Gloeocapsopsis sp. IPPAS B-1203: one gene and its partner. The protein of the gene in region 1 interacts with the protein of each later gene in a pairwise test. Links are inferred from orthologs where the notes say so. Each region holds a gene or a part of one and is shown in the gene's direction. Other genes may lie near its edges.

Region 1 (16,306 bases):
GTACAACTTTTGTTTATTAATTAGGAAGTGTGAGTGACTAGTGTCTAGTGGCTATAATTATCTCTCGCCCCTCGCCTTTGCTCCTATCCCCTCATCTGACACCATTCTAAAACGCGATTCCATGCCCACCAAGGATCAGGATCTTGTGCTTGGGCTTGACATTCTGCACTACTAATGTATCCGACATGACCGCCGTGAGGTGTGAGAATTAAATCTATGTTAGGGTTGCGATCGCATGAGGAAAGTAAATCTGGCACAATCGCTGGATCGAACATTGGATCGTCCGCAGCGTAAATAATGAGTGTTGGTTTAGTTAAGCTTGGTAATATTTTTAACCCACTACTAGCTTCGTAATACGCCTCGACAGAGGGAAATCCTAAGCGTTCAATGACCAGTTCGTTGTCAAAACCCCAAATACTATTGGCGCGTTCAATTGCTGCAGGATCGATTGCTTCTGGATGTGCTTCATAAAGGCGCCAAGCAAGTCTTTTCAGTTCTTTGGCGATCGCTTGTTCTAAATACTTTCCTAATGGATCTTTCACTAAATATGAGAGCGAGCGATTCGAGTCTAAACTCGGACAAATTACTGCCGCCCCTCCAATGTCTTGAGAAGTGAGTGAATGGCTAGTCGTTAATACGTCTTGCGCTGCTTTGACTGCCCATAACGCTAATTGTCCACCTAGAGAAAATCCGGTAAACCAAAATTTAGCAGGACACCCCATCCCTTGAGCTTGAGCCGCAATCTGGACAAAATCTTCTCCTTCGTACAAACCATCAGATGTCAACGTTGGCGATAATAAAGCCGTTCTACCGTGCGATCGCCAATCAAATAGAACAACCGCATAACCTTGAGCAAATGCCTTGCGCCCCAAAAGTCTAAGAAACCATTGATTCTCTAGAGATCCTGTAATACCATATGTGCCAACAATTGTGCCTCGCGCATTTTTAGGAATTGCTACCCAACCAAAAATCGGTACTCCTTGCGCTCCTGTAAAAATTTTCTCTTGATAGAGTGGTTCTGGGTAGATCGTCTCTTCCCAATAACGATTAGCCCATAACGCTGTATAAAGCGTCATTGCAAGACCGTTGCCTAACCACCACGGCGGAGTATATGTGCTTATCAATTTCTCGTAGCTTTTCCTTGCAACAATTTAAGAGAGAGCAGAGGTCGGGGCAAATTACTAGGGTAAAGCAATTGATGGCTTGTGTATGCCAAGTAGTGGGACGTTTTTCTTCGATTAGAACTGCACAAAGGTACTAAAAACTACTTGTACAACGCAATTTCTCTACTACCCTGCTCCCCAATCTCCGATCCCTGACCTGTATTCAGTCACTTTGCACTTTTATGTTAGCAAGCTGACACTTTAATCTTTAGCAAATTTTTATAATCCTCCTTATAATCAGTACAGCAATCTTTGTATCTACCAAAGGTTCTTAATTTAACTTTAATAACTAGTAACATTTTTTAGAATGCCTCGGATACTTGTTATAGATGATGACCCTGCAATCTCTGAGTTGGTTGCGGTTAATCTCGAAATGGCTGGATATGACGTTACCCAAGCTGAAGATGGCATCAAGGGACAAGCGCTAGCTATCCAGCTACAGCCAGATCTCATTATGCTCGATCTCATGCTACCCAGAGTTGATGGCTTTACTGTTTGTCAGCGGTTGCGTCGCGATGAGCGTACAGCAGAGATTCCCGTACTAATGCTCACAGCCTTGAGCCAAACTCAAGACAAAGTGGAAGGATTCAATGCTGGTGCAGATGATTACTTAACAAAGCCCTTTGAAATTGAAGAAATGCTAGCCCGCGTGCGAGCGTTATTACGACGTACAGATCGCATTCCTCAAGCAGCCAAGCACAGCGAGATTCTTAACTATGGTGCTTTAACATTAGTACCAGAAAGATTTGAGGCAATTTGGTTCGGTGAAACGGTTAAACTAACTCATTTAGAATTTGAGTTACTTCATTGTCTATTGCAACGTCACGGACAAACAGTTTCTCCCAGCGATATTCTCAAAGAAGTCTGGGGCTACGATCCTGATGATGACATCGAAACAATCCGCGTACATATTCGCCACTTGCGCACCAAACTAGAACCAGATCCTCGTCACCCTCGTTATATTAAAACAGTGTACGGTGCAGGTTATTGCTTAGAACTTCCAGGCGAAGAGCAAGGCAGTGACAACAATAGTGGTATACCGACGAGTGCGGTAATTCCAGAAAAAGCTTCTAATTAAATAATTGGTTTGACAAAGTCGGTGTGTCTACAATTCGTCATTATTTTTTCTCCTTTGTTGCTAGTGAGGTTCGTTCAGAATCCTACTTTTATGTATCAAAATCATAAATAAAGCGATCGCATAAGCTGAATAGCGATCGCCTTGTATTGAATAATCAATTGTTAAGGAGCAAGTGCGTTACCGCGAATCAAGCTACCAAGAGTTTTAGCCGTGATCTTCATCTGTGTTAGCGGGTTTGCTGGGACAACGGTTTTATAAAGATAGCTATCAAAAGTCAATCGCTGTACATCGCGATCTGCACACATCTCTACAAAAGCTTCGCGGGTGGCATCACTGCGGTAAAAGACGGTTTGCAGCAAATCTAATACTTTGTATGTCATGCCATATTTTCTATCCCAACGCCTGAGGTAAACTTTCAGTTCGTTTTCTGTAGGAATCCGAGTTCCACCTTGGGATACCTCAACAAGCGTTTCTGCACACATCCGCCCTGACTTCGCCGCAAAGTAAATACCTTCACCAGAAGACTTTGTGACGTAGCCTGCTGCATCACCAATTAATGCTACGCGACCAACAACACGCCGAGGGCGAGGATGTTCGGGAATGGGATGGGCTTCTACTTTAATGATTTGACCGCCGACAAGTTTTCTCGCTGCCCGTGCCCGAATACCTGCTTGCAATTGTTTAATGCTAGCTTTGTTAACCTGCATTGTGCCTGTACCGACAGCAACGTGGTCATATTTTGGGAATACCCAGGCGTAGAAATCGGTAGAAACGTCGTTACCGACATACATCTCTGCAAGGTTGTTGTAGTATGCCATTTGGGCTTCTGGGAGGCGAATGCGCTCTTGAAAAGCGATCGCATAGTTATAATCTCCAGCATCAATCTCCTTAGCGATACGAGAGTTTGCCCCATCAGCACCAATAATTGCATCCACTTTCAAGGATTTGGCAATTCCTTGCGCACCACCTTCTGAGTGATCTACGTAGTGAATCGTATAGGGGTCTGTATTATTTTGCGGAATATCGAGTTTATGAACCGTCGCATTGATTAAAGTTGCACCTAATTTTGCCGCGCGATCGCGCAAGAAACCATCGAGAACTTCACGACGGCACATACCGATATATTCATCTTCATTGTCTAGATTGATATCCACCTCGCGATTTGAGGGGGAAATCATCTTCATCTTCCGCACCTGACGGTCAATAATCTGCGGCGGTAGATCGAATTCACTCACCATACACAGCGGAATTGCTCCGCCACATGGTTTGGCGTTGTCTAGCTTGCGTTCAAACAAATATGTTTCAATTCCAGCTTTTGCCAAGGTTTCGGCGGCTGAAGAACCAGCTGGACCTGAGCCTACAACAGCAACCCGTAGTGTCAAAGGTCTTCTCCCAATCTTCAAGAGCTAGAAAAGCATCGTATCACGGACTTTTAGCTTCCTTTGGACTTAGCAACAAGATGTGACTGAAATGCAATAGACCTTAATATTTTGACACCTAGAAAAAGTTTTGAGTTTTGAGTTAAGTAGGGTTGAGGGAAAGTTGTAAAAAGCGATCGCTTGTACTTTGTAAGGACTTTGAACTTACCTGATCGTGCTGAGTTTATCTGACAGCTTAAAATAGCAATTGCTTTTCTTGTCAAACAGAAGCTGTTTTTTGAGATACAGCAGCTGGATACTATAGAGCCATCAGCAATACCCACTAGTAATTGAGAATTAATTGTAATAAACTAAGAGCATTCTAATCGCGATCGCTGGTTCTGGTTGTAGCAAAATGACGATTACGCTATCACTGACAGATTATCAGGAGCTATTTGAGGAAGCTGAGCAGAGCGACGAAATTACTTGTCAGTCAAAGGATTGTGAAACGATTTGGCAATATCCCCAAAAACTTGGTCAAGGACACAATCGCGTGATTCAGTTGAGTACTGGAATAGAAATCTTGATTCAAGATTATACCTGTTATAAGCACTTAGTTTTAACGAAAGATACCTGTAAAGTTCCTTTGGAAATCGGCTTTCAGCTTTCAGGAGCGAGACAAACGACATCTTATGGTTGTTTAGGTGCTGGACACAGTTTCTTGTTTGGTAACTTAGAGCCAAAAGCGATCGTGGAACTGCCAGCAAGTCAGCAACTTTTTCATATTACATTTGCCATTCCACTTCAGACATTCATAACGCTGATTCCCGAATCATTCAAGTCAATGCCGCTGGAGTTAAAACGAATTCTTGAGAAGAATGAAAACTTGCCCTACTTTCACTCAGGAGTCACAGCAGCATCCATGCAGCTTGCTTTGCATCAAATCTTGCATTGTCCTTATCAAGGGGCTATCAAGCAAATGTATCTCGAAAGTAAAGTCCATGAACTGATTGCCTTAAAACTGGCACAAATCATTGAAACTGCGGAAGCACTGGCAAGTCAGGCTAAATTGAGTCCAGAGGATATTGAACGAATTCACCATGCTAGAGAAATTTTGATTCGCAATTTCAGTTCTCCGCCCTCATTGATTGCCTTAGCACGACAGGTAGGGCTCAACGACTATAAATTGAAGCGGGGCTTCCGTCAGGTTTTTGGTACAACGGTGTTTGGCTATTTACACGCCTATCGCATGGAGCAAGCACGCCAACTGTTGGCGAGAGGTGACATGAGCGTTACTGGCGTTGCAGCTGCGGTTGGGTATGTCACTCGCGGACATTTTGCGGCAGCGTTTAGAAAGCAGTTTGGTATCAACCCTAGTGCTTACTTAATAGAACACTAGCGATAATGAGCCTGGCGAAAGCTGTCTGCTATATTGCAATCCATGTTGTAACTATAGAAAATCCGGCTGGGAAACATTTTCTCATGGCTGCCAGTTTACTGGCTCTTCAAAGATTTCTGCCTCTGAGAAGGGGCAAGACTGAGGAAGTTGGTTTGGGTTTAGAGGCGTTTCTTTATCTACAAGGTTTAGTCCATATCGGTAGCTTTTGTTAATAGCTTCAGGTAAATAGGGTTTTAAGCTAGGGTTTTCTGCTAAGTGTTCTTGTATGCGCTCTCGCTGCTCCCGAATGGTTGCAGCCCAGCTTTTTGTTTGGGCTTCTGGCTGATAGCGCCATTTGAGAAGATGCCCCAGCAGCACCCCCAATCGATTGCAAAGCTCCTGCCGTTCCTGCCTACCCAACGATTCAATCTCCTCGATCAGGTTTGCGATATCCACTTGCTCCCACTGTCGAGCTTGCAGCAACTCTATTTGGCGTTGAGTCCAAGCATAAAAGTCTTGGTCGTAGAGAGTAGTGGTTTGCATGAGAATCACCGCACTGGTTTATCTTATTCTGTCATTTCAGTTTATTGTCTCTAACAAAGTAAGGGCAAGTTGTGTGTACACGTTAGACTGACAAAAGAGCGTTAGCGAGAGGTCTTTCATCACCTTTATCGTAAAAGATCCGTGTTGGAACCATAGAAAATCCGGCTGGGAACCATTTTTTGCGCTAGAACACCCTATATTCAGTCCTACTTGAGAAAATTTCTGAAGAGGTGTGTGAGGAAAGATGTGGAAACAGCTGCGATCGCTTTTGCTCGTCGGAACTTTAGTGCCGTTTTCTATAGGGATTGTTATTGGTGTAGCACACCCTGTAATAGCAGAAGATGGAGCAGAGCTAAATTCTGAGGACAGTTCTTCACTTCCCGTTCCTCGCCTCGCAGAACTCGACCAACATGCAACAACGATCGAGGAGTGGCTAGCCCAGCTTGCGACTCCAGTTGAAGTTATGGGAGTGAGCGTCAACTCAACGGAGACTGGATTAGAAGTGCTCTTGGAAACCGTTGAGGAGCAATTAGAGTCTCCTGCAACCTCTGTTGTCGGAAATGCACTGATTGCTGATATTCCCAATGCAGTGCTGGTGTTGCCAGAAGGGAATGAATTTCAGCAAGCGAATCCGATCGAGGGCATTGCGCTGGTGAGCGTGACGAGTTTACCTGATAATCGAGTGCGGGTAGCGATTACAGGAGTTGATGCACCGCCGACTGCTGATTTGAGCGTGGAAGCATCAGGGCTAGTGTTGGCGGTCACGCCTGGAACGGAGGTGGTAGAAACTGATGAGGATGCCATTGAGATAGTAGTGACTGCAACTCGCACGGAAGAAGAGGTACAGAATGTGCCGCGATCGGTCACAGTTATTAACCGCCAACAACTACAACAGCAGTCAACTATAACCAACAATTTAGGTGATATTCTTGGCAACTTAGTCCCTGGCTTTGGACCACCCAATCAAGCTGACCGATTTAATGCCCAAAGCCTACGCGGTCGTGAACCAGCAATTTTGATTGATGGTGTGCCTTTACAAGACCGAGTGAGTTTTAATATTCAACTCAGAAGCATCGATCCGGATGCGATTGAACGTGTAGAAATTGTTCGCGGTCCTTCAGCTACTTACGGTCAAGGAGCAGCAGGAGGCATTATTAACATCATCACCCGCCGACCAGATGATGAACCGTTAAGTTCTACGCTTTCACTTGGTACGTCGGCTGATTTGGGATTGCAGGGCGACAGTTTCGCTTACGACTTGGGATATACCTTGTCAATTAATGAAGGCAAGTTTGATTTGCTCGCGACTTTCTCTGGAAACATAAATAATCAATTTTACGATGCCGAGGGCGATCGCATTGCTCCTAGTAATACAACACTAGACGATCGCAATAGCTTCAATGTTTTGGGTAAGTTAGGCTTGAATTTTACAGAAGATCAACGTCTGCAACTGACAGTTAATCACCTGAATGAGAGTCGAGAGCTAGAATACATTTCTGATCCGGCAGTTGATGAAACACCAGAAACTGAAAAAGCCCGCGCTTTATTTATTGGAGAACAAGAGTTTATTGGCTCTAACAACCCAGGACAACGAAATACTGTTGTTAACCTAAATTACAGCAATCGTAATCTGCTTGGCAGTCAATTTCAACTTCAAGCTTATTATCAAGAACTTGCTGGTTACAGTATCGCCTTTGATTTTCGCCCTGATGCAATTGAGCAAAATTTTCAGCGATCGCAACAGTGGGGGGGACGGCTACAGTTCGACACGCCGATATCGGAAAATGCCAGCCTACTTTGGGGAGCTGACTACGTCAACGAAAATGATAACACCTTCGCCAGAGTTAGCTTCGATATCGATGATTACGTTAATAGCGGGTTTAGGATACTACGTGCCATTGACGAGGCTAATGATGTACCCCCTTACGACTACAATAGTCTTGGTTTATTTGCTCAGTTGCAATGGAACATTAGCCAACGCTGGAGCCTGAATGGAGGGGCAAGATATGAAATCAGTAAATTCCTGGTAGATGACTACATTAGCGCTGATGGAGAACCAGTTGAAGGCGGAGAAGTTGAATTTGATGACCCTGTATTTAATATTGGAGCCATCTACAACGTCAGCGATGCGGTAAGTTTGTTTGCCAACTTTGCCCAAGGCTTCGCTGCTCCTGATATTTTCGATGCTTTAGAAACCACAGGACCACTACTAGGTAGTTTTGAAGCAGGTGTTGAGGATATCAGAGCGCAGAAATTTGATAGCTATGAGATTGGAGTGCGCGGTAACTGGGAGCAAATACAATTTTCTCTAGCTGCTTTCTATAACTATTCAGACTTAGCAGGATTTCTCACTGCTGCTCCCCGTGGGGGAGTGATTACTCGTGCTCCAATCCGCAACTATGGTGTTGAAGCTACACTTGATTGGCAACCTGTTGATAACTGGCAACTCGGCGGTATCTTCAGTTGGACAGAAGGTGAGTTCCAGGACGATGAGGAAGATGAGTTTTTACCTCGCTCTAGCTTCTTAGTGCAACCGCTGAAACTAGGAGCCTACGTTGACAATCAAACCACTCCTGGTTGGCGGAATCGGCTACAACTTTTGGTTGTTGGTAGCCGCGATCGGGCATTTGAAGAGGATGTTGATGCAGTACCGATAGAGAGTTATGTAACTTTGGATTACATTAGTAGCATCAACTTGGGCGCAGGGACATTAAACATTGGTATCGAAAACTTGTTGAATAACCAATATCAACCAGTTTTTCAGCAGCTTCTCAGTGGTTTTAATGATACTTCCAACATTGCTGCACCAGGTAGAAGGCTGAGTATTAGGTATTCCTTTACTTGGTAGAGGAGAAGCGTACGACCGACTAGCAGGGCTTCTACAATCAAAGTCTAATATTCATAATGGTATCACCGTTTAATTACATGAGGAAGCGCTCTGTTTTCAAACTTTTCCTACTCATGGTCTGCACAATTTTTTGGATTGCAGCTTGTAGTCGAAATTCCTTAAAACAAACAGTAAGCAACGGTGATAATACTACCTCTAACGCTCATCCTACTGCTGTCAAAGTTGTGAAGCACGCTTTTGGGGAAACGAAAGTGCCGCTCAATCCCCAAAGAGTTGTTGTCCTTAATTACCCCGAATTAGATCATGCTTTAGGTTTAGGAGTTAAGCCTGTGGGAGGTCCCTCAGTTGAGGACGTGCCATTGCACTTGCGAGACAAACTAAAGGGAATTGAAAACATTGGTACGCCAGATGGTGTTTCTCTAGAGAAAATTCTGACTTTGAAGCCTGACTTAATTTTGAGTAACGAGCGCAGCGCTCAACCTATCTACAAAATGTTGTCGGGCATTGCTCCCACAGTGGTAGGCATTGCCAATAGTGGCGAGTGGAAACAGGATCTGAAGCTATTTGCCACAGCGCTGAATCAAACTGAGCGAGCCGAAAAATTCATGGAAAATTACTATGCTCGATTAAACGAATTACAAGCACAAATGGGCAAGAAACTCAAGCAAATTGAGGTTTCCGTTGTCCGTATTAGTCCAGAAAATATCACTCTCTATTTAGAAGATTCTTTCTGTGGAACCATCTTGCAGGATGCGGGACTGCAACGTCCTCCAGCGCAGGATTTAGATACCTCTATACAGGCAATAAAAGATAGGAGTGTAAGTGTATCAATCAGCAGTGAACTTCTACATATGGCAGATGGCGATGTCATGTTTTTATGGGGTTGGTCAGATGATGCTGATTCTCGCCAAGCACTCCAGCAACTAAAGGCAAACCCACTTTGGTCAAAGTTAAACGTTGTCCAACAAAGTAAGGTTTACCAGGTTCCAGACTATTGGATTGGTAGTGGTCCATTGGCAGCAAATGCAGTCATTGAGGACTTATTTAAATATTTAGTACTAAACCACCGAAGTGACTAACTAGCCTGCGTACCTTGTTGAGCGACTGGGTAGGGCGGTTGACCTCAAGCTTAAGCTGTGAGATGACTAGTCTCCCCATTGTCCGCATCTGGAACAGCATGTTGCTATTCCTGCAGAAGGTCTAGTCTATTGATTGATAGTTCATAACTCCACGCGCTCATTTCTATTTTATTTTTCAAAAATCTGTAGTCTAAGCAACAACATTAAGATCAACATGAAATCTTTACAGTGAAACTAAGATCTTGTGAAGATACAAAACGCAACAAGTAAAGCTTTATATGATATAAAACTACAGTAACCCCATCAAAAAACCGGAGATTTAGATCTCAGTTCAAACGCTGAATTTAGCCTGATAGACATTAAGTAGAAACATCCCAGATTATTGCATCAATACCATATATTTCCTCTAGAGGTTGCTCATCGTGGGTATCGTAGTTGAAAACGTATCAAAACAGTTTGGCAGTTTTAGAGCTGTCGATGATGTCAGCTTAGAAATCAAATCAGGTTCGTTGGTAGCATTGCTAGGACCATCAGGTTCAGGTAAGTCTACGTTATTACGGTTGATTGCAGGTTTAGAGTTACCGGACAATGGCAAAATTTGGCTGACAGGCAAAGACGCGACCTATCAGAGTGTACAAGAACGCAATATTGGATTTGTGTTTCAGCACTATGCACTCTTCAAGCACATGAGTGTGCGCCAAAACATTGCTTTTGCCTTAGAAATTCGGAAAACACCTAAAGCCAAAATTAAAGCACGAGTAGACGAATTACTTGAATTAGTGCAACTCAGTGCTTTAGGAAATCGATATCCCTCACAACTTTCGGGTGGTCAACGCCAACGAGTTGCCTTAGCACGGGCATTGGCAGTGCAACCGCAGGTGCTACTCCTCGATGAACCCTTCGGCGCACTCGATGCAAAAGTTCGGAAAGATTTGCGGGCTTGGTTGCGCAAACTTCATGATGAAGTTCATGTAACAACTGTATTTGTTACCCACGACCAAGAAGAAGCAATGGAAGTGTCGGATGAAATTGTTGTCATGAACAAAGGTCGCGTAGAACAAATCGGTACGCCAGCACAAATATACGATCATCCTGCAACTGCGTTTGTGATGAGTTTCATTGGTCCTGTGAATGTGCTACCAAGTACATCGAATATTTTTCAAGGTAACGGGTTTGAGTCTACGCATCCAGAGATGTTTTTACGTCCGCAGGATGTGATCGTACAACGCGAGCAAAATGGAACGACAGTATCAGCAAGAGTAAGTCGAATTATTCACCTCGGTTGGGAGATTCAAGCTGAATTAACGTTAGATGACGGACAGGTAGTAACAGCACACCTCAGCCGCGATCGCTTTGATGAATTACAACTCCAACCGCAAGAAAAAGTTTACGTTAAACCCAAAGATGCCAGATCGTTTCCGCTATACTATTCAATTTAGTTACTAGCCGTTAGCTTATCCGCACGGGGAACCAAGTGACAGCTTGCGACTCATAGCTAATGGTTGCTCTAGGATAGTCGAACGTTATGAATTGGTTGGTATCTCGCAGACGCTTGTGGTCGTTGGGAAAATTTATCGGGTTGTCGCTGTTATGCTGCGTCCTGGTTGTCAGTTGTAACAATCCGCAGTCAGGAACAAATTCTTCAACAGTCAGTACAACAAGCGCTGGCAATAGCGCCCGCTTAGTTGTCGGTACAACCCTTAGACCGCGCACCCTCGATCCCGCAGATAATTACGAACTGGCGGGTTCTAATATTATGACGAGCTTGAGCGATCGCCTGTATACCTATGCGATTGGTACGGGCGAATTAGAACCTCAACTCGCAACAGCTTTACCGCAAGTTAGTGCGGATGGGCTAACATATACAATTCCTGTACGTCAAGGAGTCGTATTTCACGACGGTACTGCCTTTAATGCCGAAGCAATGGCATTTTCTCTCAATCGTTTTATTCAAAACGGTGGGAAACCAGCATCTTTGTTATCAGATGTTGTCGATTCGGTGCAAGCGTCAGGAGAATATGAACTCACAATTCGCCTCAAAAACGCCTTTGCTGCGTTTCCTTCCTTGCTAGCTTTTTCGGGATTGTGTGCTGTATCGCCGCAAGCGTATGAAATTGGCACAGGAAAATTTAAACCGCGAGAATTTGTCGGTACAGGTCCCTATCGCTTAGTGCAGTTTACGCCGAATTTGATTCGGATGGATGTATTTGATGAATACTGGGGTGAAAAACCAGCAAATCAAGGTATCGACTTCCAGATTTTATCGAGTTCTGCCAACTTATTTAATTCTTTCCGTACAGGTCAAGTTGATATTGCCTATCAAACCTTTGATCCAGAACAAGTACAGAGTTTGAAACAGCAAGCTGAGTCTCAAGGTTGGCAAGCCTTAGAAGAACAAAGCAACGTCGTCACCCATCTAGGACTTAATGCTAAACAACAGCCGTTAGATAACCCAGTCGTCAGACAAGCGATCGCCGCAATGATCGATCGTCCACTGATTACAAAGCGCGTTTATCAAGAGCAAGCTGAACCGCTTTATAGCATGATTCCCAACACGTTCGATAGCTACCAGCCAGTTTTTCAATCAACTTACGGTGACGGTAATGTTGACCAAGCCAAAGCCCTGTTAGCCCAAGCAGGATTTACAAGAGAAAACCCCTTAACTTTAGAAATTGCTTATCCTGCCTACTCACTGACACGCGAACAAGTTGCCAGTACGTTACAAGAGTATGGTTCGCAGCGACTTGACGGTGTTGTGCAAATTCAAACCAAAGCTGAAGAAGGAGCAACATTTTTCGCAAATATCTCTAAAGGAATTTATCAAGCTGTTTTACTCGACTGGTATCCTGATTTCGGCGATGCTGACAACTATATTCACCCATTTTTAAGTTGTACAAAGGGAAGCGTGACAGCAGGTTGCGAACAAGGCGCAAGTCAAAGCCAAGGGTTGTTTTACTACAGCGATCGCATGAATCAACTGATCGACCAGCAACGCCAAGAACAAAATCCCCAAACTCGCGAGCAACTTTTTGTCCAAATTCAAGAATTAATTGCCCAAGATGTCCCCGCAATTCCCCTAGTTCAAAACAAAGATTATGCTTTCGGTCAACAAACCATTCAAGGCTTGCAAGTAGACCCAATTCTGAAACTCCCCTTATGGGATATTGAAAAAGCGAGTAGTTAGTGATTAGTGGCTAGTGACTAGTTTTAAGTTTTGTTAGCGTAGCACATTTTGAATTATGAGTTATGAGAAGACCTGAATGGCATTCTTAACTCAACATTCAACACTCAACATTCATCACTCTCTTAATCTCCCGCCTACCCTCTGACCTCTGACCTCCGACCTCCGACCCCTCATTATGTCTCGCATCAAAGCACTTCAGTATTACATTCTGGCGCGGTTACTCCTCGCACCACTGATGATCTGGACAATTGTGACAGTGGTGTTTTTTCTACTGCGAGTACTTCCCTGGCTACTTCAATCGACTATTGGCGATCCAGTAGATGCTGTGTTAGGAAGTCGAGCCCCAGAAAGTGTAAAGGAAGAATATCGCCAACGATTAGGATTAGCCGATCCATTATGGGTGCAGTATTTGCGTTATCTTGGCAGTTTACTTCGCTTTGACTTGGGTTCCTCACTCACGAGTCAAGGCGAAGCCGTTTGGGATACGATTGGACGGCATTTTCCGGCGACAGCAGAACTTGCGGTGTGTAGCATGGCGATCGCCCTGTTAATTGGCATTACGGTGGGAATGTTGGCGGCGTCGCGTCCTAATTCTTGGCTTGATGTTGGTGGACGTTTGTTTGGAATTATTACTTACGCCTTACCCATGTTTTGGATGGGAATGTTGATGCAATTGCTGTTTGCAGTACAGTTAGGCTGGTTTCCGATTGGCGATCGCTTTCCCGCATCTTTATTTCCTCCTCCAGGTCCTACAGGTTTGTATACAATAGATAGTCTGCTTGCGGGAGATTTAAATGGTTTTTTCACGGCGATCTACTATCTTTTCTTGCCAAGTTTGACACTCGGTTTACTTTTAAGCGGAATTTTTGAGCGGATTGTGCGCGTTAATCTAAAGCAAACGCTGCGTTCTGATTATGTAGAAGCCGCACGCGCTAGAGGAATTCCTGAACGACGAATCTTGGTATCTCATGCGCTGAAAAATGCCATGATTCCAGTCATCACAATTTTAGGGTTGACATTTGCGTCTTTACTTGGTGGGGCAATTTTGACTGAAGTAACATTTTCTTGGCCAGGACTTGCGAATCGACTATACGACGCTATTTCGTTGCGAGATTATCCTACAGTGCAAGGCATACTTGTCTTTTTTGCCGTGTTAGTGGTAATAGCAAGTATTGCGATCGACATTTTAAATGCTTACATTGATCCGCGAATTCGATATTAATTGTACTGATTTAAAATCGTGGCACAGTGGATATAGATGTTTACTCCCACTTAAATGACAGCATCATGAATCGTTCAAAGCTGATTGCAATTATTACCGGTGCGATTTCCCTCATTCTGGCGATCGCCTATCTTGTCATTGTCCAAATCATAGATTTTCGTGGCGAAATGCTACCTGCACCTCAAAGTCAACTTGTACTACCTGTTGCTATGATCTCTAGCGTATTCAGTAGCTATTCATAATGACTGATAAAGTGGTGATTGACTAGCAGCTCATCAAGGTTGATGGTAAAACATTATTCATGACTTAGTGTATTTCTGCTTCAAACCATTCAACTTATCTCTAGCAACCCTAGTTAATCCTGACTTAGACTGATTAATCGTTTACGATTGTGAACAATAATGTCTCGTTGTGATTTTTGACAACTTTGTTCTCAACTAACTTGCAGCTACCAGCAAATTTTACTTGCGATCAGAACTACCAATTTGAAATTCGTGCGGCGCAAATTGAAGATGTCCCAGGTTTGACTGAAATTCTTGCCGATAGTTTTCACTCGCAAGAAGGCTTACTAGGTTGGGCTTATCCTTTTTTAAAACTGGGAATTTATGAGGATTTGCGCAATCGCCTGCGAACAACAACACAACATCATATTTGCTTAATTGCTGCTGATTGTACTGCTAAATTAGCAATGAAGGGTTCTCAAAACAGCGAGCGCTTAGCTGCAATTGTTGAGTTGTCACCGCGTTCTAAAAATCCTTTCGCCAGCGATCGCTTTCTTTATGTCTCAAATTTAGCGGTTTGCCGTAACTATCGTCGCCGTGGAGTCGCACAGCATTTACTATTAAAATGCGAGCAAATTGCTCTATTATGGGGCTTTCAAGATCTCTATCTTCATGTCTTGGAAAATAACCATCAAGCGCATCAGCTGTATCGTAAGCTAGGGTACCAACGACATCAAGTTGACTTTAGCTGGGGCACTTGGCTACTAGGACGACCACGTCAGATCTTGCTCCACAAAAATCTAGAAGTTAAGTAAGTGGGAAAAGCAAACATAATTTAAAGATTAGTAGCAATTCGCGTGCCCCCTACTTATGTCACTATCTTCTTACATTTGTGTTAGCTACTTTTTCCTAATCACCTAAAATCATACTGAGATGATTAATAAATAAAAATGTGTCAGACCGTATGAGATAGTATCATTGAAAAGCATTTTTCAACTCTGTGTAGACTAGCTTTACAGAAAATTTACGCGAGTCTCACCAAACTTTATTAAGACTTTAAGCTTATATCGCATTCCTCGGATGTAGGTTGCGATTGTATAGAATAAAATAAGCGATAAATAAATATTTATTTTGCTTTTGGTAATTTAGCCATAGTTATTCATTCTTAGGAAGCTAGCACTTTGTGTTCTTCCTTGCTGTTATTGAGTGTGCAAACTACAAAAGACCTATATTTAGGAAACCAGATGGATAGCGAAAATCAGCAGCGCTACCAAACTGCTATAGCATTAGCTTGCTTACCTGTCGGTAATGTTAATTTCTCAGGTTGCCGTGACCAGTGTACCACTAGAAACGACAATGCTGACCACAGTGCCTCAGAAATCCTCAAACTACTGCGTAGTGGTCAAGTGTTGATGGTGAATAGTCGTCGTCGGAATGGTTTAATTCTTTACAAAGGATTTCATGCAGAGTTTGCTGGACCTGGTGCAGCAGTAGGCAGCTTTTACGATCGTGATTGCGACTGGGCTTTCCCAGTAGGTAATCTCTCATTACTCACGCCAGAATCGCATGAAGAAAGACAAAAAGCTTATTTAATCAGACGGCAATGGATTCGTCTGATGAAACAAATCACAGAAAAGTCGCAACCTCATCAACGCGTACAAAAGATTCTAGAGCAATTCGAGCAGTATTTTGATTCCCAGACTGTATCCCAAATACCCGATGAGGCATTTGCGCGATTAGTAGGTGTTCTACCACAGACTGCAAATATAGTACGTAATACTGCAAGCAGCATAGAGGAAGATTGAGTAGACAATCTATGCGGCTAATCATTGGACTCTATAGTTTGTAAGGCGACTTGTAACCTCTCAAGAGTACGTAAATTTTCTTCAGCGCTACCTACAGTAATGCGTAATCCACTACTTAGTAGGCGAACAATTGTACCACTACATCGCAGTTGTTGAGCTAATTTAGGCAGTAAGTCACTGTGTTGTGCTTGATGAGTTTGAACATAGACGAAGTTTGCAGCGCTGTCGATGACTTTAAGGACAGAATACTGAGTTAATGCTTGAGTTAATTTGGCACGTTCTTCACAAATTAGCGGAATGAGTTGCAGTAGTAAATGACGTTGCTGTAAAGCGAGAATTGCAGCAGCTTGGGAGAAACTCGGAAGGTTATATGGTAAGCGAACTTTTTCAAGAACTGCGGTGACTTCTGGAGAGGCGATCGCATATC
Region 2 (16,323 bases), on another replicon or contig:
CACTATTAGGTGAAATTCCTATACAACGATATAACGAGGCTTATCAAGAATCATTACACTCTTTGTACACGAACATCCGCTTCCTCAGCTTTGATACACCTGTGCGATCGCTTTCAATTATCTCACCAACTTCTGGAGATGGTCGTTCTACTATTGCTGTGCATCTAGCCCAAACAATCGCGGCAATGGGTCAACGCGTCTTATTAGTAGATGCAGACTTGCGTTGTCCTAAAATTCATATGCTTTTGGGCTTACCAAATACAAAGGGTTTAAGTAATATCATTGCTGAAGAATTAAATTTTCAAGATGTGATTCAGCGATCATCTAATATTTTAACAACATTTGAAGGTTACAACTCAGCAGATGCAGAATTAAGAACAGTCAAATCACCTTTAGAAGATGACTTTTTTGTTTTGACAGCTGGACAGGTTCCACCCAATCCTATCAGTCTACTGACTTCGCAGAAAATGCAGATTTTAGCCAAAGATTTATACTCTGCATTTGATTTTGTCATATATGACACACCACCATTATTGAAATTTGCAGACAGTAGCATTGTTGCTGCCCAAACTGACACCAGCATTTTGGTTGTAGGGTTAGCAAAGACAAAAAAATCAGCATTAAAGAAGGCACTAGAAAGACTGAAGTTGTCCAACTGCTCAGTTCTAGGCACAATTATCAACCTGACTAAAAAGTAAAATCAAAATGTCATGCAATAAAACAATGGGCGGTACTGGACTCGAACCAGTGACATCCTGCTTGTAAGGCAGCGCTCTACCAACTGAGCTAACCGCCCGTTTTGTACGCAAGTATTAATAGTAGCAAATCATTGCTAAAAAAGCTAGTATTTTTGCAAAATATTTTGCTGAACGTATTAACTAAACTCAATGCCCTCTGGTAGAACGCACGATCGCATTACTTTATGGGGCTTGCCCTTAATTACTGGTCTGACTTTTTTCCATACTCAGAGTGGTAACTTAACCTTAATTATGGCTGGAGCCTATCTTTTTAGTGGCTTAATGTTTGGTCCAGATTTGGATCTGTACTCTAGACAGTACCAGCGTTGGGGTTACTTACGGTGGATTTGGCTGCCTTACCAGAAAGTACTAAGACATCGCTCTATTTTTTCGCATGGGCTGTTTATTGGAACAACTCTGCGAGTATTGTATTTAAGTGTATGGCTTGCTCTCACAGGGATTTTCGTCTTGGGAGTGGCGCACTTAATTTGGGGAGTGGAATTAACTTGGCAACAGTTGGTTACAGCAAGTAGGCGATCGCTTCTACAAAACACAGCAGAATGGATTTGCTTGTTTGGCGGACTCGAATTAGGAGCAATGAGTCATTCTTTAAGCGATTGGAGTAGTTCTGCCTACAAGCGGATACAACAGAATCGTGCCAAAATGAAGAAACGTAAAGTCAGCTCAACACAACTCAAACGTCGGAAATAGCATTTTCGGATGACTCACCCTCAAAACTCAAATCAACCGCAAGCTACTCACGAAACTTTGGTAGCAATCCAAGAACTTATTGATGTTGTGGCAAAACTGCGATCGCCTGATGGTGGTTGTCCGTGGGATCTAGCACAAACGCCGGAAACTTTGATTCCTTATGTGATTGAGGAAGCCTACGAAGTCGTAGATGCGATTCGCACTCACGACCAAACCGCGATCGCTGAAGAACTAGGGGATTTATTATTACAAGTTGTTTTGCAAGCACAAATTGCCTCAGAAGTTGGTCATTTTAGCCTTAAAGAGATTGCCCAAGGAATTACTCAAAAACTGATTCGCCGCCATCCTCATGTGTTTGGAGATGTTAGTGTCCAAAATGTCGATGAAGTGCGACAAAATTGGGAACAAATCAAAGCAGCAGAAAAAGGCACATCCCTAACAGATGCGCAAAGATTAAGCAGTAAACTAAGTCGATATACGCGATCGCTACCACCACTGTTAGCCGGAATGAAAATTTCTCAAAAAGCGGCGGCGGCGGGATTTGAGTGGGAAAATATCGAGGGCGTGTGGGCAAAATATCACGAAGAACTTGCCGAATTTCAAGAAGCGATCGCTCACAAACCATTAGAAGAACAACAAGCAGAACTTGGTGACTTGCTATTTGTAATTATCAACCTAGCGCGATGGTATCAACTCGATCCCGACGCAGCATTGCAAGGAACGAATCAAAGATTTGTCCAACGCATCATCCAAATGGAAACTTTTGCACAGCGTCCTTTGTCTGAGTATACGCTGGAAGAATTAGAAAATTTATGGCAACAAGCTAAAGCCAGATTAGCTAAAATCCAGTCTTCTGAGGACGCAGTTTAGTTTTAAGTAAATATATTTTATGGTAAGAGTATTGCTTTTCGGCTTGGCGATCGCGACTGCTACAAGTTTGATTGCAAGTACAGCCTTAGCCCAACCGAGTAACAAATTAACCGTAGTTGTAGATAGAATTGCCCGTCCTAGAGGTCAAGTTTGTTTTAGACTTTACGATAAAGACAAAGGTTTCCCGCAGAGTGATGCTGGTGTGATTCAAAGTGGTTGCACGAATGCGCAAGGCTCTTCAGTTGTAGCAGAATTTCATGGATTACAGGCTGGAACGTATGCGGTAACTATATTTCATGATGAAAATAATGACCAAAAACTAAATACAAACTTCTTAGGTATTCCTAGAGAAGGTTTTGCAATTTCTAACAATCCCCCAGTAAAAATTGGTGCCCCCAAGTTTAACAATGCTAGTTTTAGTGTTGAGGGAGATACAACGATTAGAGTCAATATGCGGTATTTGTAGAGATAAAAATAATTGTGCAATGCTACTTCGAGATAGCATCAATAAGAGTGCGAATAAATTCCCTACTACATAAACAAAGTCCACCTCCGTGGACTCCTAATAAAGCCTTGTTTGAGTGTACGAAGGCACACTTCGTTTGAATAGCCCTGACTTCAGTCGTAGGAAGAGTGCGATTCATGCAGGAAATCTAGCAAAATCGGGTTTCCTCTTTCAATTGAGCCGCTATTTCTTGTGTTTGCGCTAAAAATGCATCGAGAAGCGGCTTACCAAACTGCAACAATGGTTGCACAATTTCCTTACCTGCTGTTGCAGGTGTACCGGCATTGAAGGGTGGTTTAGGTGTATATTCCATCATCAATTGAGCCATTTTTGCTACCTCCTCGCCACATAGCAATTTCAGTAGGGTTAAGCCAAAATCAATTCCAGATGTGACGCCAGCCCCTGTGACACGATTGCGATCAATCACAACTCGTTGGGGTATAACTTCAACTCCTAGCATTGCCAATTGATCTCGAAATGCCCAGTGACAAGTTGCTTTGTAGCCTTGCAGTAAACCAGCAGCAGCCAAGATCATTGAGCCTGTACATACACTAGTTAGGTATTGAACAGATGTAGATTGTTGTTGCAGGAAGCTTAAGATTTCAGCGTCTTTCGTAACTGCGACTTGCCCAATACCCCCACCAGGAACGCAAATCACGTCTAGAGGTGGGCAATCGGCAAATGTTACAGTTGGAGTAAGAGTTAAACCTTCGTTACTGACGATCGGAGTTAGGTTTTTCCAGATCAAATGCAGTTGTGTGTTCGATGGAAATGCTAGAACCTGATAAGCTCCCATTACGTCAAGTTGAATAACATCCGGATAAATTAGAAAGCCAATTTGTAGTTGAGTCATAGTTTACAGTTGCTCGAAATTTATGGCTGTGGAACGATTGTAGGCAGAGTTTTTACACTCGCATAGTCCTCAAGTGGGTACCTCAATACATGGTTTATTCTCTTCACCCTTTATTTCAGGCGATCGCCTCTGCACCTACCCAACAGGCATTACGATTCAGGTTCATGGATAGCATCAGCGGATACTTTGGGGTGCAACGTTGGGGAATTTATCTTTTAGACACGGAAAATAGCTTAGCCAGCGTTGATGTCAAGGGAGTTTCAGAGGCTTTTGTTGAGCAATATCAACAAATAGGTAAATCTGTTGATCCAGTTCTGCGATATGTTGTGCAGTATCATGCTCCAGCCCATGAAGAGTTAGTTTTGCCAAAAGGCGCTTGGAAACAGAGCGAATTGTACAAAAGGTGCTGTGCTACATACGACCATGAGCATATCATGACTGGACCAATCGTTGGGCAAGGTCAATTAATCGGTACAGTGAACTTTGCTCGTATTGGTAATGCACCTGCATTTAGCCAACTTGATTTAGCTAGTTTCGGCGCGGTTTGTATGCATTTGTCTGCACGCCTTGCCCAATTGCGACACCCTTCAGTTGTTCCAAATCCACTATTTAAACGCCTGAGTGCTAGAGAAGTTCAAATCGCTAATCTTGTTGCTAAAGGATTAACTAATGCAGAGATTGGCGCAGAGTTATGGATTACTCAGAATTCTGTCAAACAAGCCTTAAAGCGTATGTTTCGGAAATTGGAAGTTTCTGCGCGGACAGAAATGGTAGCAAAATTGCGTGATATGCTTTAACTTTTGAAAGAAAAGGTTATATTAAGTTCTTAAAAAACTCTAATGCACAAACTTTTACACAGTACTACTATACTTCTCCGTATCGAATTATTTGTTGGTTTATTCGGATTAATACTGTTTTTAGGATACCTAGGGTTTGCTAGCGATCGCGATAATAAGATGCATTTACCAATAACTTCACCGACAATACAGAAATAGCGCGATCGCAGCTTGTGGTTAAGTTAAGTAAGCATTGGTAATACCAACACACCTAAAATAATTGCACCAGTGCCTGTAAAATATAACCAAAAGCGGTGATAGCTGTTAACAACAGTACCTGCATCAGTACGTAGCTGCGCTAAATCTAGCCACGGCATCACACCACGACGAAACCAACCAACAGTACTAACCGAAGAACCAATTAAGTTTTTGACGCGGTTCATACCAAAAAAGAAGTTTCCCAAAGAACCAAAACGCGAAGCATAGCGTAGATAGATCATACCTGTACGAGCTTGTAGCTTCAAATCAGAACCAAACTGATAGCCAGCATCACCACGCCCGATTAATTCACCTTGGAGTCTGATCGGTTTACCGCGCAAGGGGCTGGCGTAAGGATCGGACATTAGGGTGAGAACATCAGAACTTGCAGTAAATTGAAAATTGGGGAACATCACCGCAGCTTTGATTAAAGTTCCTATGCCAAAACCAATTAAAACTGTTGCAAGGATAACTGTTCCACTCGCAACTTCGGCTGAAACTAAGAACAAACCAACAATTAGACCACCAAAAATTCCGATCGCTTGCGCAGCATAAAGCAATACATCTAACGCAAAGTTACCATACAGCTTTTTCTTATCAAGACTTTTGCCTTCAGCAATAACACGACTGAGATCAAACTCTGTTTCTAATCCTAATTGTTCAGCATAGTTACTCAAAGCGCGGATGCGTTTTCCGGTGAGGGGGTGAGTAGAACTCAACTCCATAAACCAACCCCAAGGGTTAAACATATCCCATAAGAAAACACGCCCTAGTTGTTGTGGTGGCGCGATGCGATACGCAGTTCCTGTTGCTGTCGCAGCTTTGGCGTCGTAAATTCCTAACGCACGAGTACCTTCAATTAAGCGACTTGGTTCAGCAGCGTGTTTGCTTTCTTCTAAAATACCATAGGCAATCTTGACTAAAGCGCGAGATAGTGCATTAGGATTACCTGTGGTTTCAGCTGCAAAATGATCGGCAAAATATTCGCGTGTTCGCGACAGATAAAGAAGTAGATAAGTGCCGACTATGTAAAAAACATACGCTACTGCTGCGGCTGTTCCTGCGGCATTTTTAACTTTTTCACCACCACTTCTTCCTACCCTACGCGCAAAGGTGTAAATTAAGTAAGTGATTTGTACTAAAGTTGAAGCTAGCGTCATGACAGCAAAGTCCCAGTGAACAATGTGACCAAGTTCATGAGCGTATACTGTGGCAATTTCTTCGTCTTCTAAGTAAGTAAAAAGCCCTTGGCTGACAACTAAACGCGCCGTATTGGGCAGCGAACCATACGTGAAAGCGGTGGGGTTTTGGTCATCAATAATGCCTAGCCGAGGCTGCTGTAGCTTTTGTTGGGCACAGATGCGTTGAATGATTTTTGCCGTTTCTGGACTATAGCGTTGCACTTCTGCTAAAGATACCCAACGAGTATGATACAGCCAATTCTGCATCAAGTCCATCAGCAGTGGTGATAAGAAAAAGGCTGCGATATTGAATAGAAGTGTACCTGCGATCGCAATATTCAATCCGTTAACCGGATCGTCGCTACTCAGAATGAAAGTTAGTGCTAAAAATAAGACGAACACCATTCCTAAGAGCAATGTTATTGTTACGCCGGATGCTAGCGCCAGATTACTTGCAACACTCGTCATAGCAAGTTTAATTCCTGCTTGTGCGGCTCGTTTGGGTTTACTGTGTGTTATGCGGGATTGTGATTGGCTGTTTAAAGATTCGAGGGCGAGTTTTGCCCACTTTTGAGCTTCTGAGTTGGGATGAGTTGCAAGCTGTTTTGCCAGGGCGATCGCTTGTTGCTTTTGATTTGATTTTTGATACGCTTTGATTAACCAAAATTGTGCTTGTAGATAGTATTTATTGTTATGGTCGATACTACTATTGCAATAGTTTTCTAGTATTTTTACAGCCTCGTGGTAACGTTGTTGTTGGTAAGCTTCTATAGCTGTTTGTAATAATTCAAATTGAGGAGACATACAATTGCCTCTATAAGTTCTTGTCTTTATATATACCCAGAACTTCAAGGAGACTAATGATCCATTCAGAAAGGTTTGATGAAGATTGTATAAATTAAGAGATTAACGAACCACCCCAGCGCAGCGCTAGCGTAGCGAAGCCGAAGGCGTTAGGCACAAAGAACGCGAAGGAAAGAATAGAGAGGTCTCTCTAAAATTCTCAATTAGAACAATGATTGATAGGATTGTAGAGCAGTCATTGTTGTATTGTTATGACTACTCAGATTAACCTTCCTTTAACTGCGATCGCCCGCAAAACTCGTGACTGCGCTCAAAAATTAGCAGTTCTTTCTAGTGAACAGAAGAATCAAGCAATTGAGGCGATTGCGCAAGCTTTAGAAGCAGCTACAGATGAAATTTTGGCGGCGAATGCTGCGGATTGTGCGGCAGCACGAGATACAATTCCTAAACCACTGTATCATCGGCTGAAGTTAGATCGGGCAAAGTTGCAAAGTGCGATCGCGGGAGTCCGTGATGTTGGGAAACTTACCGATCCAGTGGGTGCAGTGCAAATTCATCGTCAGCTTGATGATGGTTTGATTCTCAAGCGCGTGACTTGTCCTTTAGGTGTATTAGGTGTTATTTTTGAAGCTCGTCCTGATGCGGCAATTCAAATTTCGGCTTTGGCAATAAAATCAGGAAATGGTGTCATCCTTAAAGGTGGTAAAGAAGCAATACGCTCTTGTGAAGCAATTGTGAAAGCGATTCATCTAGGATTAGCTCAAACGGCGATTGGTCCTGATGTTATGCAGTTACTGACAACCCGCGAAGAAACTCTAGAGTTGTTGCAACTCGATCAATTCGTTGATTTAATTATTCCTAGAGGTTCTAATGCTTTTGTACGCTTTGTGCAAGAGAATACGCGCATTCCTGTGTTAGGTCATGCTGATGGCGTATGTCATCTTTATATTGACCGTGCAGCAGATTTAAGTAAAGCTGTCGCAGTTGCTGTAGATTCAAAAACACAGTATCCAGCAGCGTGTAATGCCATTGAAACTCTACTAATACACCAAGCGATCGCGCCTGCATTTTTGACGCTTCTCGCCCCAGCGATGCAAAAGCACAATGTTGAATTACGCGGTGATGCAGGAACTCGCGAAATCTTAGATATTGCACCTGCAACAGAAGCCGATTGGTCAACTGAATACAGCGATTTAATTTTATCAATTAAGGTTGTCGATTCTTTAACGGATGCGATCGCGCATATTAATGAGTATGGTTCGGGACATACAGATGCGATCGTGACTGAAAATGCAGAAGCAGCAGATACTTTCTTATCGCAAGTTAACGCAGCGGGAGTGTTTCATAATTGTTCCACGCGCTTTGCTGATGGCTTCCGTTACGGTTTTGGTGCTGAAGTCGGAATTAGTACGCAAAAATTACCACCTCGCGGTCCCGTAGGGTTGGAAGGTTTGGTAACTTATAAGTATCAACTGACTGGTGATGGTCATATTGTGGCAACTTATACTGGTGAAAATCCTAAACCGTTTACTCACAAAGATTTAGACTAATACCTCAAACTAAGGCTTTCAGCAAGGCTTGAAGTTTAAGTTGAATCTCCGCAATTTCGCGATCGGGATTAGAACCTGCAACAATACCTGCACCCGCGTAAAGTCTAGCGCGATCGCGATCAATCAAAGCAGAACGAATTCCGACAATAAACTCACAGTTTCCTCGATCGTCAAGCCACCCTAAAGGCGCAGCGTACAAACCACGCTCAAAGGTTTCATAGTCTTGAATTTTTGTACAAGCAACATCGCGCGAGACACCCGCTACCGCAGGAGTAGGATGAAGCGCAGCAACAATTTCTAAGGGATGAACGTTTGCTGGTAGTTTTGCTTGAATTGGTGTCCACAAATGCTGAATATTAGAGAGTTGCCGCAGTCGCGGTGATAGAGTTTGGGGCACTATGCCCAATTCATACAGGCATTGGGTAATAAAATCAATCACAACACGATGTTCGTGTCTTTCTTTTTCACTATTCAATAAACAATTTGCGAGTTTGGTGTCTTCTGCTAAGGTTTTTCCTCGTGGTGCTGAACCTGCTAGTGCGTCGGTATTTAACTGTTGATTGTCAATACTAATCAAACGTTCTGGACTTGCTCCAAGAAAGTTTTGTCCCTTACCATTACTGACAGCAAAAACGTAACAACCTGGATGAATGTTCCGCAGGTTTTCAAGAGATTGAAACAAGTTAAAAGGGGTCTCGCAACTCACATCAAGAGGATGCGCTAAAACGATTTTCTGGAAATAATTTGACTCAATTAACTTTAAACTAGATATAATTGATTGTTTAAAATTCTTAATATTTTTTATTTGTTGGTTGCGACTGATTGAATTATAATTGTTCTCTGGATTGCTTTGAAGTTTTAATAAGTTTATCGTTCTAATTTTTTGACACCAATCTTGGTATAATCTACTTAAATTTGTTTCTTGCTCTATTAAGAAGTTCGCAACTAATATACAGCGATCGCCATAGCGAGATATCTGCCAACGAGGTAAAAATATAGTAGCTGCTGGAAATGGATAATCTATTTGAGCGGTTTCATTAAAGAAACTGAAGCTACAAAAAAAGTGAGGTCCGGTAGAAGCTTCGTTACTGGTGTCTACTTTAATAATTTTATCGAGACAGGAATTAACAAACTTTTGCGCTTGAGAAAAACGATTTACACCAGAAGTTTGTAGTTGAGCAACAGCATCAATAGCAGCGATCGCTGATTTGTTACTTTTGTTCTCAAAGTAAAAACTTAATTGATTCGGCTGCTCTATTTCCTGAAGTACAACGAGTGGATCGACGTCCTCAACTTCGAGAGAAATATTAACTATGCGTGAAGAATCTGCTACGCAATTTTGTTGACAATGTGAAAGAAACTGATATAGCTCATTGTGGTAAAGATACGTATTAGGACGACATGGTAAAACTGGCATGGATGTCGAAAAAGTAAATTTTTTTAAAGTTTTCTTCCTGGTTTGTGATTAACCGTGGTGTATTTCTAGTAGCATACTTATGCTGCGATTAACCACTCTGCTCGTTAGCGGCAATTTACTAAGCAGGTTTGGGAGGGCTTTTACTGTATAAAACTTCTTTAGTAAAGTACATCATCATTGCAGGTTAATACTCATATTATGTTACAGAATTTGTGTTACAGAATCGACAATATTCAAATAATTCTTTATATTTTTTTCTTGAAAAGATGATGGTTTTATCTACTACAAAGAAGGTTTAATAATATAACAGCTTTTAAGCAAACTAGTAGTTGAATTAAGCTAACATAATGACTACAAAACTGATAGAATATCCAAATACCAAATTATGGATGGCAGCAATTAAGCCACCAATGTACAGTGTGGCAATTATGCCAATATGGATAGGAAGCACCGTTGCCTTTGCTGAGACTAAATATTTTCATCCAGCAATATTTTCTACTTTTATAGCAGCGGCTGTTTTCATTCTTGCTTGGGAGAATTTGAGTAATGATGTTTTTGATTCGGAAACTGGAATAGATAAAAATAAAGCTCATTCTCTTGTTAACTTAACAGGTAATAAATCCTTAATATTTTGGATAGGAAATCTATTTTTAGTTTTAGGGTTATTAGGGATACTATTAATTGCTTGGTGGCAACAAGATTTAACTGTCATTGGTCTAATTTTGTTGTGCTGTTTTTTGGGTTATATGTACCAGGGACCACCTTTTCGCTTGGGATATCAAGGTTTAGGAGAAGTTATTTGCTTCTTTTGTTTTGGTCCCCTAGCAGTTGCAGCAGCATACTATAGCCAAACTCAATCTTGGTCATGGACGAGTTTAGCTGCAAGCTTTATTGTAGGAATTGTGACAAGTTTGATTTTATTTTGTTCGCATTTTCACCAAGTCAAAGACGATATAGCTGCTGGAAAGCGATCGCCAATTGTCCGGCTTGGTACAAAAAAATCCGCACAACTTCTGCTTTGGATTGGTGGTAGTATTTATCTTTTCACACTATTGTTTGTAATTTTTGGGATATTTCCAATTTGGACGTTACTTAGTTTAATCAGCTTACCGTTTGCATTGAAGTTATTTCGCCATGTCTTGGAATACCACAATCAACCAGAAAAAGTCAGTAATTGCAAATTTTTAGCTGTAGAAATGCATTTTTGGAGTAGTTTATTACTAGGTTTAGGCTTTATTCTGACAGCAAGTTAATGACTTGGTAACTGGTGATTGGTCATTGGTAATTGGGTCAACTTATTAACAATTACCTGTTACCCATTACCTAACTCTAAAAAGTATGATTTCTAATATTCGATGTGGAGATACTAACTTATCAATTTGAGTTTCGTGACTACCAACGACAGTTTCAGTCACCGTTGAAAACAAATTATGGTAGCTGGAAAGTTCGCGAAGGAATTATTCTGCGTTTTACAAATAAAATAGGTAAAGTGAGCTATGGAGAAATTGCTCCGATAAGTTGGTTTGGTTCAGAAACAATAGAACAAGCTAAGGCTTTTTGCGATCAGTTACCACGAGAATTAACTCAAGAGGTCATCTTTTCAATTCCTGATACTTTACCTGCGTGTCAATTTGGGTTTGAATCAGCGTTAGAAGAGGTGAGTGATAGAGAACAACATTTAGAGTGTAGTGCGTTGTTGCCTGCTGGGGAAGCTGCTTTAGAGACTTGGCAGAAATTGTGGAGTGAAGGTTATCGTACTTTTAAGTGGAAGATTGGGGTTGAGGCGATCGCAGCAGAACTAGAAGTCTTTAAACAACTTGTGCGCATACCCGTCTCAGCAAAGCTGCGATTAGATGCTAATGGAGGATTGAGTTACAGCCAAGCAAATTTATGGTTACAGACGTGCGATCGCCTCAAAGAAGATCCAACAATATCTATAGAAATAGAATACCTAGAACAACCATTAGCAGTCACAGAATTTGCTGCCATGTTAGAGTTGAGTCACAGCTACAAGAGTACGATCGCTTTAGATGAGTCAGTAGCAACACTTCAGCAACTACAACAGTGCTATCAACAGGGTTGGCGAGGGATTTTTATCATTAAGCCAGCGATCGCCGGTTTTCCCTCACGTTTGCGCCAGTTTTGTCAGAGATATCAAATCGATACAGTTTTCTCCTCTGTTTTTGAAACTCAAATTGGTAAATCAGTAGCGTTGAAACTTGCAACTGAATTATCTTCTCCTCATCGGGCTATTGGATTTGGAGTCGATCATTTGCTTCAAGAACAGGATAGTCACTGGTTAGAAAACTTATGGAATACTCGCTAGAGGATTTTAAAAACTACATAGAACATTATTTGGTTTGTGAAAACAGCGATCGCTTACCGCAATTAACTGAGGAAATCTACTCACAAATTACTCAGTGTCAAATACAAACTCCTCACATTCTCATCGCTGAAAGAGAACCAGTAAGATTTATAGCAAGCTTTATGGCTGCTTGTAGCGCTGGCTATCCGGTGTTTCTTTGTAATCCTGACTGGAAAAAACAAGAATGGCAACAAGTATGTAGTTTAGTTCAACCCGACATCATTTTAGCAAGCAACCAATTACCCATTATCAATTACCAATTACCCATTATCAATTACCAATTACCCATTACCAATTACCAATTACCAATTACCAACCAAATCATGATCCCTACTGGTGGTTCATCAGGCAAAATAAAATTTGCCATCCACACCTGGGAAACACTAACAGCATCAGTTACAGGTTTTCAACAATATTTTCAACTTCAACAAGTTAATTCTTACTGCGTACTGCCACTGTATCACGTCAGTGGATTAATGCAGTTTATGCGTTCTTTTACAAGTAAAGGTAAGTTAGTCATTCAAAACTTCAAGCAACTAGAACGTCGAGAAAAATATCAAGTCAACCCTGTAGATTTTTTTATTTCTTTAGTACCAACGCAACTACAACGACTATTACAAAATTCATTACTCAAAGATCAGTTATCACAATTTCAAACTGTGTTATTGGGTGGTGCGCCAGCATGGAATGAACTATTAGCAGAAGCCCGATCAAACAAAATTCCTCTAGCACTTACCTATGGAATGACAGAAACTGCTTCGCAGGTAGCAACTCTTAAGCCAGAAGATTTTTTACAAGGAAAAGACAATTGCGGAAAGATTCTGCCTCATGCAAAAGTTGAAATTTGTAGTGCGCGAAATCAAATTGGTAATATTAAAATTCAATCTAAATCTTTAGCCTTAGGCTACTATCCTAATGTGTTTGAAACACCTGAGTTAATATTAGATGACTTAGGATATTTGGATTCTCAAGGATATTTAAATATTATCGGACGTAGCAGTGAAAAAATTATTAGTGGCGGAGAAAATCTTTATCCAATCGAAATTGAAATAGCCATTCGCGACACCCAAATGGTCAAAGATATTTGTATTATTGGAATTCCAGATCCTCACTGGGGACAAGCAGTAACAGCTATTTACGTTCCCAACTCAAGTACATGCGTAACAACTTTGCAAGCAACTCTCAAAAACAAACTTAGTAGATTCAAAATTCCCAAATATTGGATTTCCCTCACCGCATTACCCCGCAACACCCAGGGCAAAATTAACCGTCAACATCTACAACAACTTGCCTTAACCTCACTCCAAAAATAGACATATCTCCTTGCTAACTATTCTCCCCACTGCTGCAACCATAGCCCCATTTCCGCAGATAAGCTTTGCCTTTTTCGACTCTCCGCATCAATACAAACGTGCCGAGTTAAAGCTTTTGCCACTACTTTTTCTCCTATCATAATTTCATAAGCAATTGCAAAACTATCATTCTGTAATTTTTGCGGAATCAAACTAATAGATAAACTATCTCCACAAAACAGAGGACGAAAAAAATCTACACTAGCATGAACAATGGGAAATGCAGCAGCAGAATTGCTAAAAAATACCTTAAGATTGAAACCTGAAACTGCTAGTGAAGCTTCGTAAGCTTCATGGCACATTGTTAAAACATTAGCAAAATAAACGACACCAGCAGCATCAGTATCTTGAAAGCGAATAGTACGAGTATAAGTAAATGTCATTTGAGCAAGATGCCTACCCCACATCTAAGATTAATTTATTTGCATTACTGCTCTAACACTATTCTTAATTCTCTTCTACAGGACGAATAATAGGTGTTGCAGGCGTGATTTCGGGTTGGAAAATAGCATCAAGTGCTTGTTGGAGAGTTTCTGCCATGACAATCCGATTTTCGTAAGCAACAATAACGCGTACAAATGTTGGTAGACTATTTTGTTCTGCTTCTAAATAAAGTGGTTCGACATATAATAAAGATTCTTCAATCGGAATCACTAATAGATTTCCTTGAATAACTCGCGAACCTTGACGATTCCAAAGTGTAATTTGCTGTGAAATCACAGGATCTTGGTTAATTCTTGCTTCAACTTGTTCTGGTCCATAAACTAAAAGTTGTTTAGGAAATTCATACAACAACAATCTACCGTACTGTTCGCCATCGGCACGCGCTGCTAACCATCCAATTAAGTTAGGACGTTGTACAGGGTTAAATGGCAATAACAGAATAAATTCCTCAGTTTCTTCTGTAGGTATGCGCGTAATTAGAAAATAAGGTTGTACTTGTTGTGGTTCAGTTCCGTAAATCTCTGTGGGAAATCGCCATAAATCTTCGCGGTTATAAAATACCTGAGCATCTGTCATGTGATACGTTAATAAATGCTCAGATTGGGTGCTAAAAAGATCGATGGGATAGCGAATATGGCTGCGTAAAGCTGCTGGCATGGCATCAAGTGGTTTGAGTAATCCAGGAAAAATAGCAGCTATTGTGTTAATGACAGGATCTGTCGGATCGGCAATATAAAAATCTACTGAACCGTTGTAGGCATCAATAACAACTTTGACAGAGTTCCGGATATAGTTAAAGTCGTCTGTACCAGGATCGGAATAGGGATAGCGATCGCTTGTGGTATATGCATCCAAAATCCAGTACAAATATGTTGGTTCGCCTTGTAGAGTTGTATTTCCACCATCTGCTGCAACTAAATACGGATCTCGGTCATAACGTAAAAAAGGTGCGATCGCTTGGACGCGATTTCTAATATTGCGTCGAAATAATAATCTTGTCTGCGGCGTAAAATCTTGTGTGAGTAACATTTGCCAGTCTTTAAGATACTGGGCAAACAATAGCCGTCGCCAAAATGGACCAATATTAACTCCACCACGACCATCATAAGTGGTGTAGACGTTTTCATTACCGCTAGGATAATCTAATTCCTGAACTCGCGTGCCAGTCATAACGTAGGTATTAGCAATTTCCCCATAGTAGATTCGTGGCTGTCCAATAGGGACGCTAGCACGAATTTGTTCATTAGCGACTTCTAAAGCACCATCGTCGCCGGTTCCTGGATCTCCAATATTTTGAATAAAGTAGTCTGGTAAACCTCCAGGGGCGACAGTATTGACAGGACTTAAGGTAAAGCCGTAGCCATGAGTATAAACGAGGTGTTGGTTTACCCAGGTTTGTGCTTGTTGAGGAACAGCGTTGTAATCGAGTTCTCTTGCAGCAATAATTGTTTGTCGTCTCTCTGTTGTTTCGCCAGGAACCGCACTCAGGAGTGTATAGCGATCAATATCTGCATTAGGAAAACTATAATATGTCCGAATTTGCTGTAACTGACGGTTTGTTTCTAATAGCGGACGTGTATCCCACAATCGGATATTGCGAATTGTCAAATCATTTTCTTGTAAATCAGCAGCGGTTAGTGTGGGTTGAGGGTTAAATGTTTCTACATCAATTGTTGATAAATTAAACGCTTGACGAGTATAGTTTATACTTCGTTGAATATAAGGCGTTTCGCGTGCCAGTTCGTTTGGCTCAACAACTAACCGCTGTACAATCATCGGTACAGTATAGGTGGCTATAGCAATGACTGTGACGTATAAAATTGCGCCAGAAATGAATGAACCACCAAGACGCAAAGGACTCAAAGGCGATCTTCTTTGAGTAGAAAAAACAGCTTGCCACAGTAAGATTAGAGAAATTGCGGCTGAACCTAGACTAAGAGCAATGTAAACGGGAAAATCAACCGTGACATCGGTAAAGCTAGCGCCGTAGGTAGCACCACGAGAGGAGTAAAGTAACTGGTAGCGTCCTAACCAATAATGAAGCGCGATCGCACCACAAACAAAGCTACCCAAAACGTCTAAATGACGAATTTGGGCTAAGGAAAATCCTGGAAATTTCCCTTGACTGAGTGTATTGCCCGCAAGTAAGTAAATTAAAGTAACTGCAACTAGACCATAGAGAGACAATCCTAAAATCCAAAATCTCAGGAGTTCCCATACTGGTAGAGAAAACACATAAAAGCTAATATCGCGTTCAAACAGGGGATCGACGCCATTAAAGCTAGTGGGGTAAAAATATTTTAAGACTGTATCCCAACGCAGGGCGGCTACTAAAGCAATACTTAAACTAATTGCTAGGGCGATCGCTCTCAACCAAAAATAAGGACCTGCTAAAATTGCCGTACTTAATCCCCCCAAACCCAGAGCTATACTCAAACCAACAATGACAACAACTTGCCAATAGGGAATAGGAAATGGCGATAGTTGCCCAATTCGTTGG

The links.
Region 2: the proteins of CSQ79_RS11390 (region 1) and CSQ79_RS15520 interact in binary tests that used the Escherichia coli proteins (3 or more experiments, as listed by UniProt). The link is inferred for Gloeocapsopsis sp. IPPAS B-1203 from one-to-one orthologs.

The regions. Positions count from the first base shown.
Region 1 is NZ_PEIG01000005.1:327,012-343,317, reverse strand. The notes cover bases 8,949-11,877. They hold CSQ79_RS11390 (sulfate/molybdate ABC transporter ATP-binding protein), read left to right. Parts: upstream 8,949-9,869; coding sequence 9,870-10,886; downstream 10,887-11,877. Other genes in these bases: CSQ79_RS11385 (ABC transporter substrate-binding protein), read left to right, coding at 10,973-11,877; CSQ79_RS11395 (ABC transporter substrate-binding protein), read left to right, coding at 8,949-9,447. Outside these bases: CSQ79_RS11430 (YIP1 family protein), read left to right, coding at 1-24; CSQ79_RS11425 (YheT family hydrolase), read right to left, coding at 84-1,076; two component system response regulator RpaA, read left to right, coding at 1,471-2,241; chlP (geranylgeranyl reductase), read right to left, coding at 2,403-3,623; CSQ79_RS11410 (helix-turn-helix transcriptional regulator), read left to right, coding at 4,015-4,998; CSQ79_RS11405 (DUF29 domain-containing protein), read right to left, coding at 5,080-5,520; CSQ79_RS11400 (TonB-dependent receptor domain-containing protein), read left to right, coding at 5,765-8,368; more of CSQ79_RS11395, read left to right, coding at 8,482-8,948; more of CSQ79_RS11385, read left to right, coding at 11,878-12,631; CSQ79_RS11380 (ABC transporter permease), read left to right, coding at 12,807-13,853; CSQ79_RS27695 (hypothetical protein), read left to right, coding at 13,919-14,095; CSQ79_RS11375 (GNAT family N-acetyltransferase), read left to right, coding at 14,272-14,889; CSQ79_RS11370 (hypothetical protein), read left to right, coding at 15,319-15,879; CSQ79_RS11365 (histidinol-phosphate transaminase), read right to left, coding at 15,897-16,306. UniProt on the Escherichia coli protein: Part of the ABC transporter complex CysAWTP involved in sulfate/thiosulfate import. Responsible for energy coupling to the transport system.
Region 2 is NZ_PEIG01000008.1:98,612-114,934, reverse strand. The notes cover bases 6,150-9,095. They hold CSQ79_RS15520 (glutamate-5-semialdehyde dehydrogenase), read left to right. Parts: upstream 6,150-6,946; coding sequence 6,947-8,245; downstream 8,246-9,095. Other genes in these bases: CSQ79_RS15515 (isochorismate synthase), read right to left, coding at 8,250-9,095; CSQ79_RS15525 (M48 family metalloprotease), read right to left, coding at 6,150-6,695. Outside these bases: CSQ79_RS15560 (GumC family protein), read left to right, coding at 1-698; CSQ79_RS15550 (metal-binding protein), read left to right, coding at 888-1,448; mazG (nucleoside triphosphate pyrophosphohydrolase), read left to right, coding at 1,458-2,318; CSQ79_RS15540 (DUF2141 domain-containing protein), read left to right, coding at 2,338-2,784; CSQ79_RS15535 (DJ-1/PfpI family protein), read right to left, coding at 2,972-3,676; CSQ79_RS15530 (helix-turn-helix transcriptional regulator), read left to right, coding at 3,766-4,473; more of CSQ79_RS15525, read right to left, coding at 4,695-6,149; more of CSQ79_RS15515, read right to left, coding at 9,096-9,662; menA (2-carboxy-1,4-naphthoquinone phytyltransferase), read left to right, coding at 10,010-10,915; CSQ79_RS15505 (o-succinylbenzoate synthase), read left to right, coding at 11,020-11,988; CSQ79_RS15500 (2-succinylbenzoate--CoA ligase), read left to right, coding at 11,973-13,340; CSQ79_RS15495 (acyl-CoA thioesterase), read right to left, coding at 13,358-13,762; CSQ79_RS15490 (UPF0182 family protein), read right to left, coding at 13,827-16,323. UniProt on the Escherichia coli protein: Catalyzes the NADPH-dependent reduction of L-glutamate 5-phosphate into L-glutamate 5-semialdehyde and phosphate. The product spontaneously undergoes cyclization to form 1-pyrroline-5-carboxylate.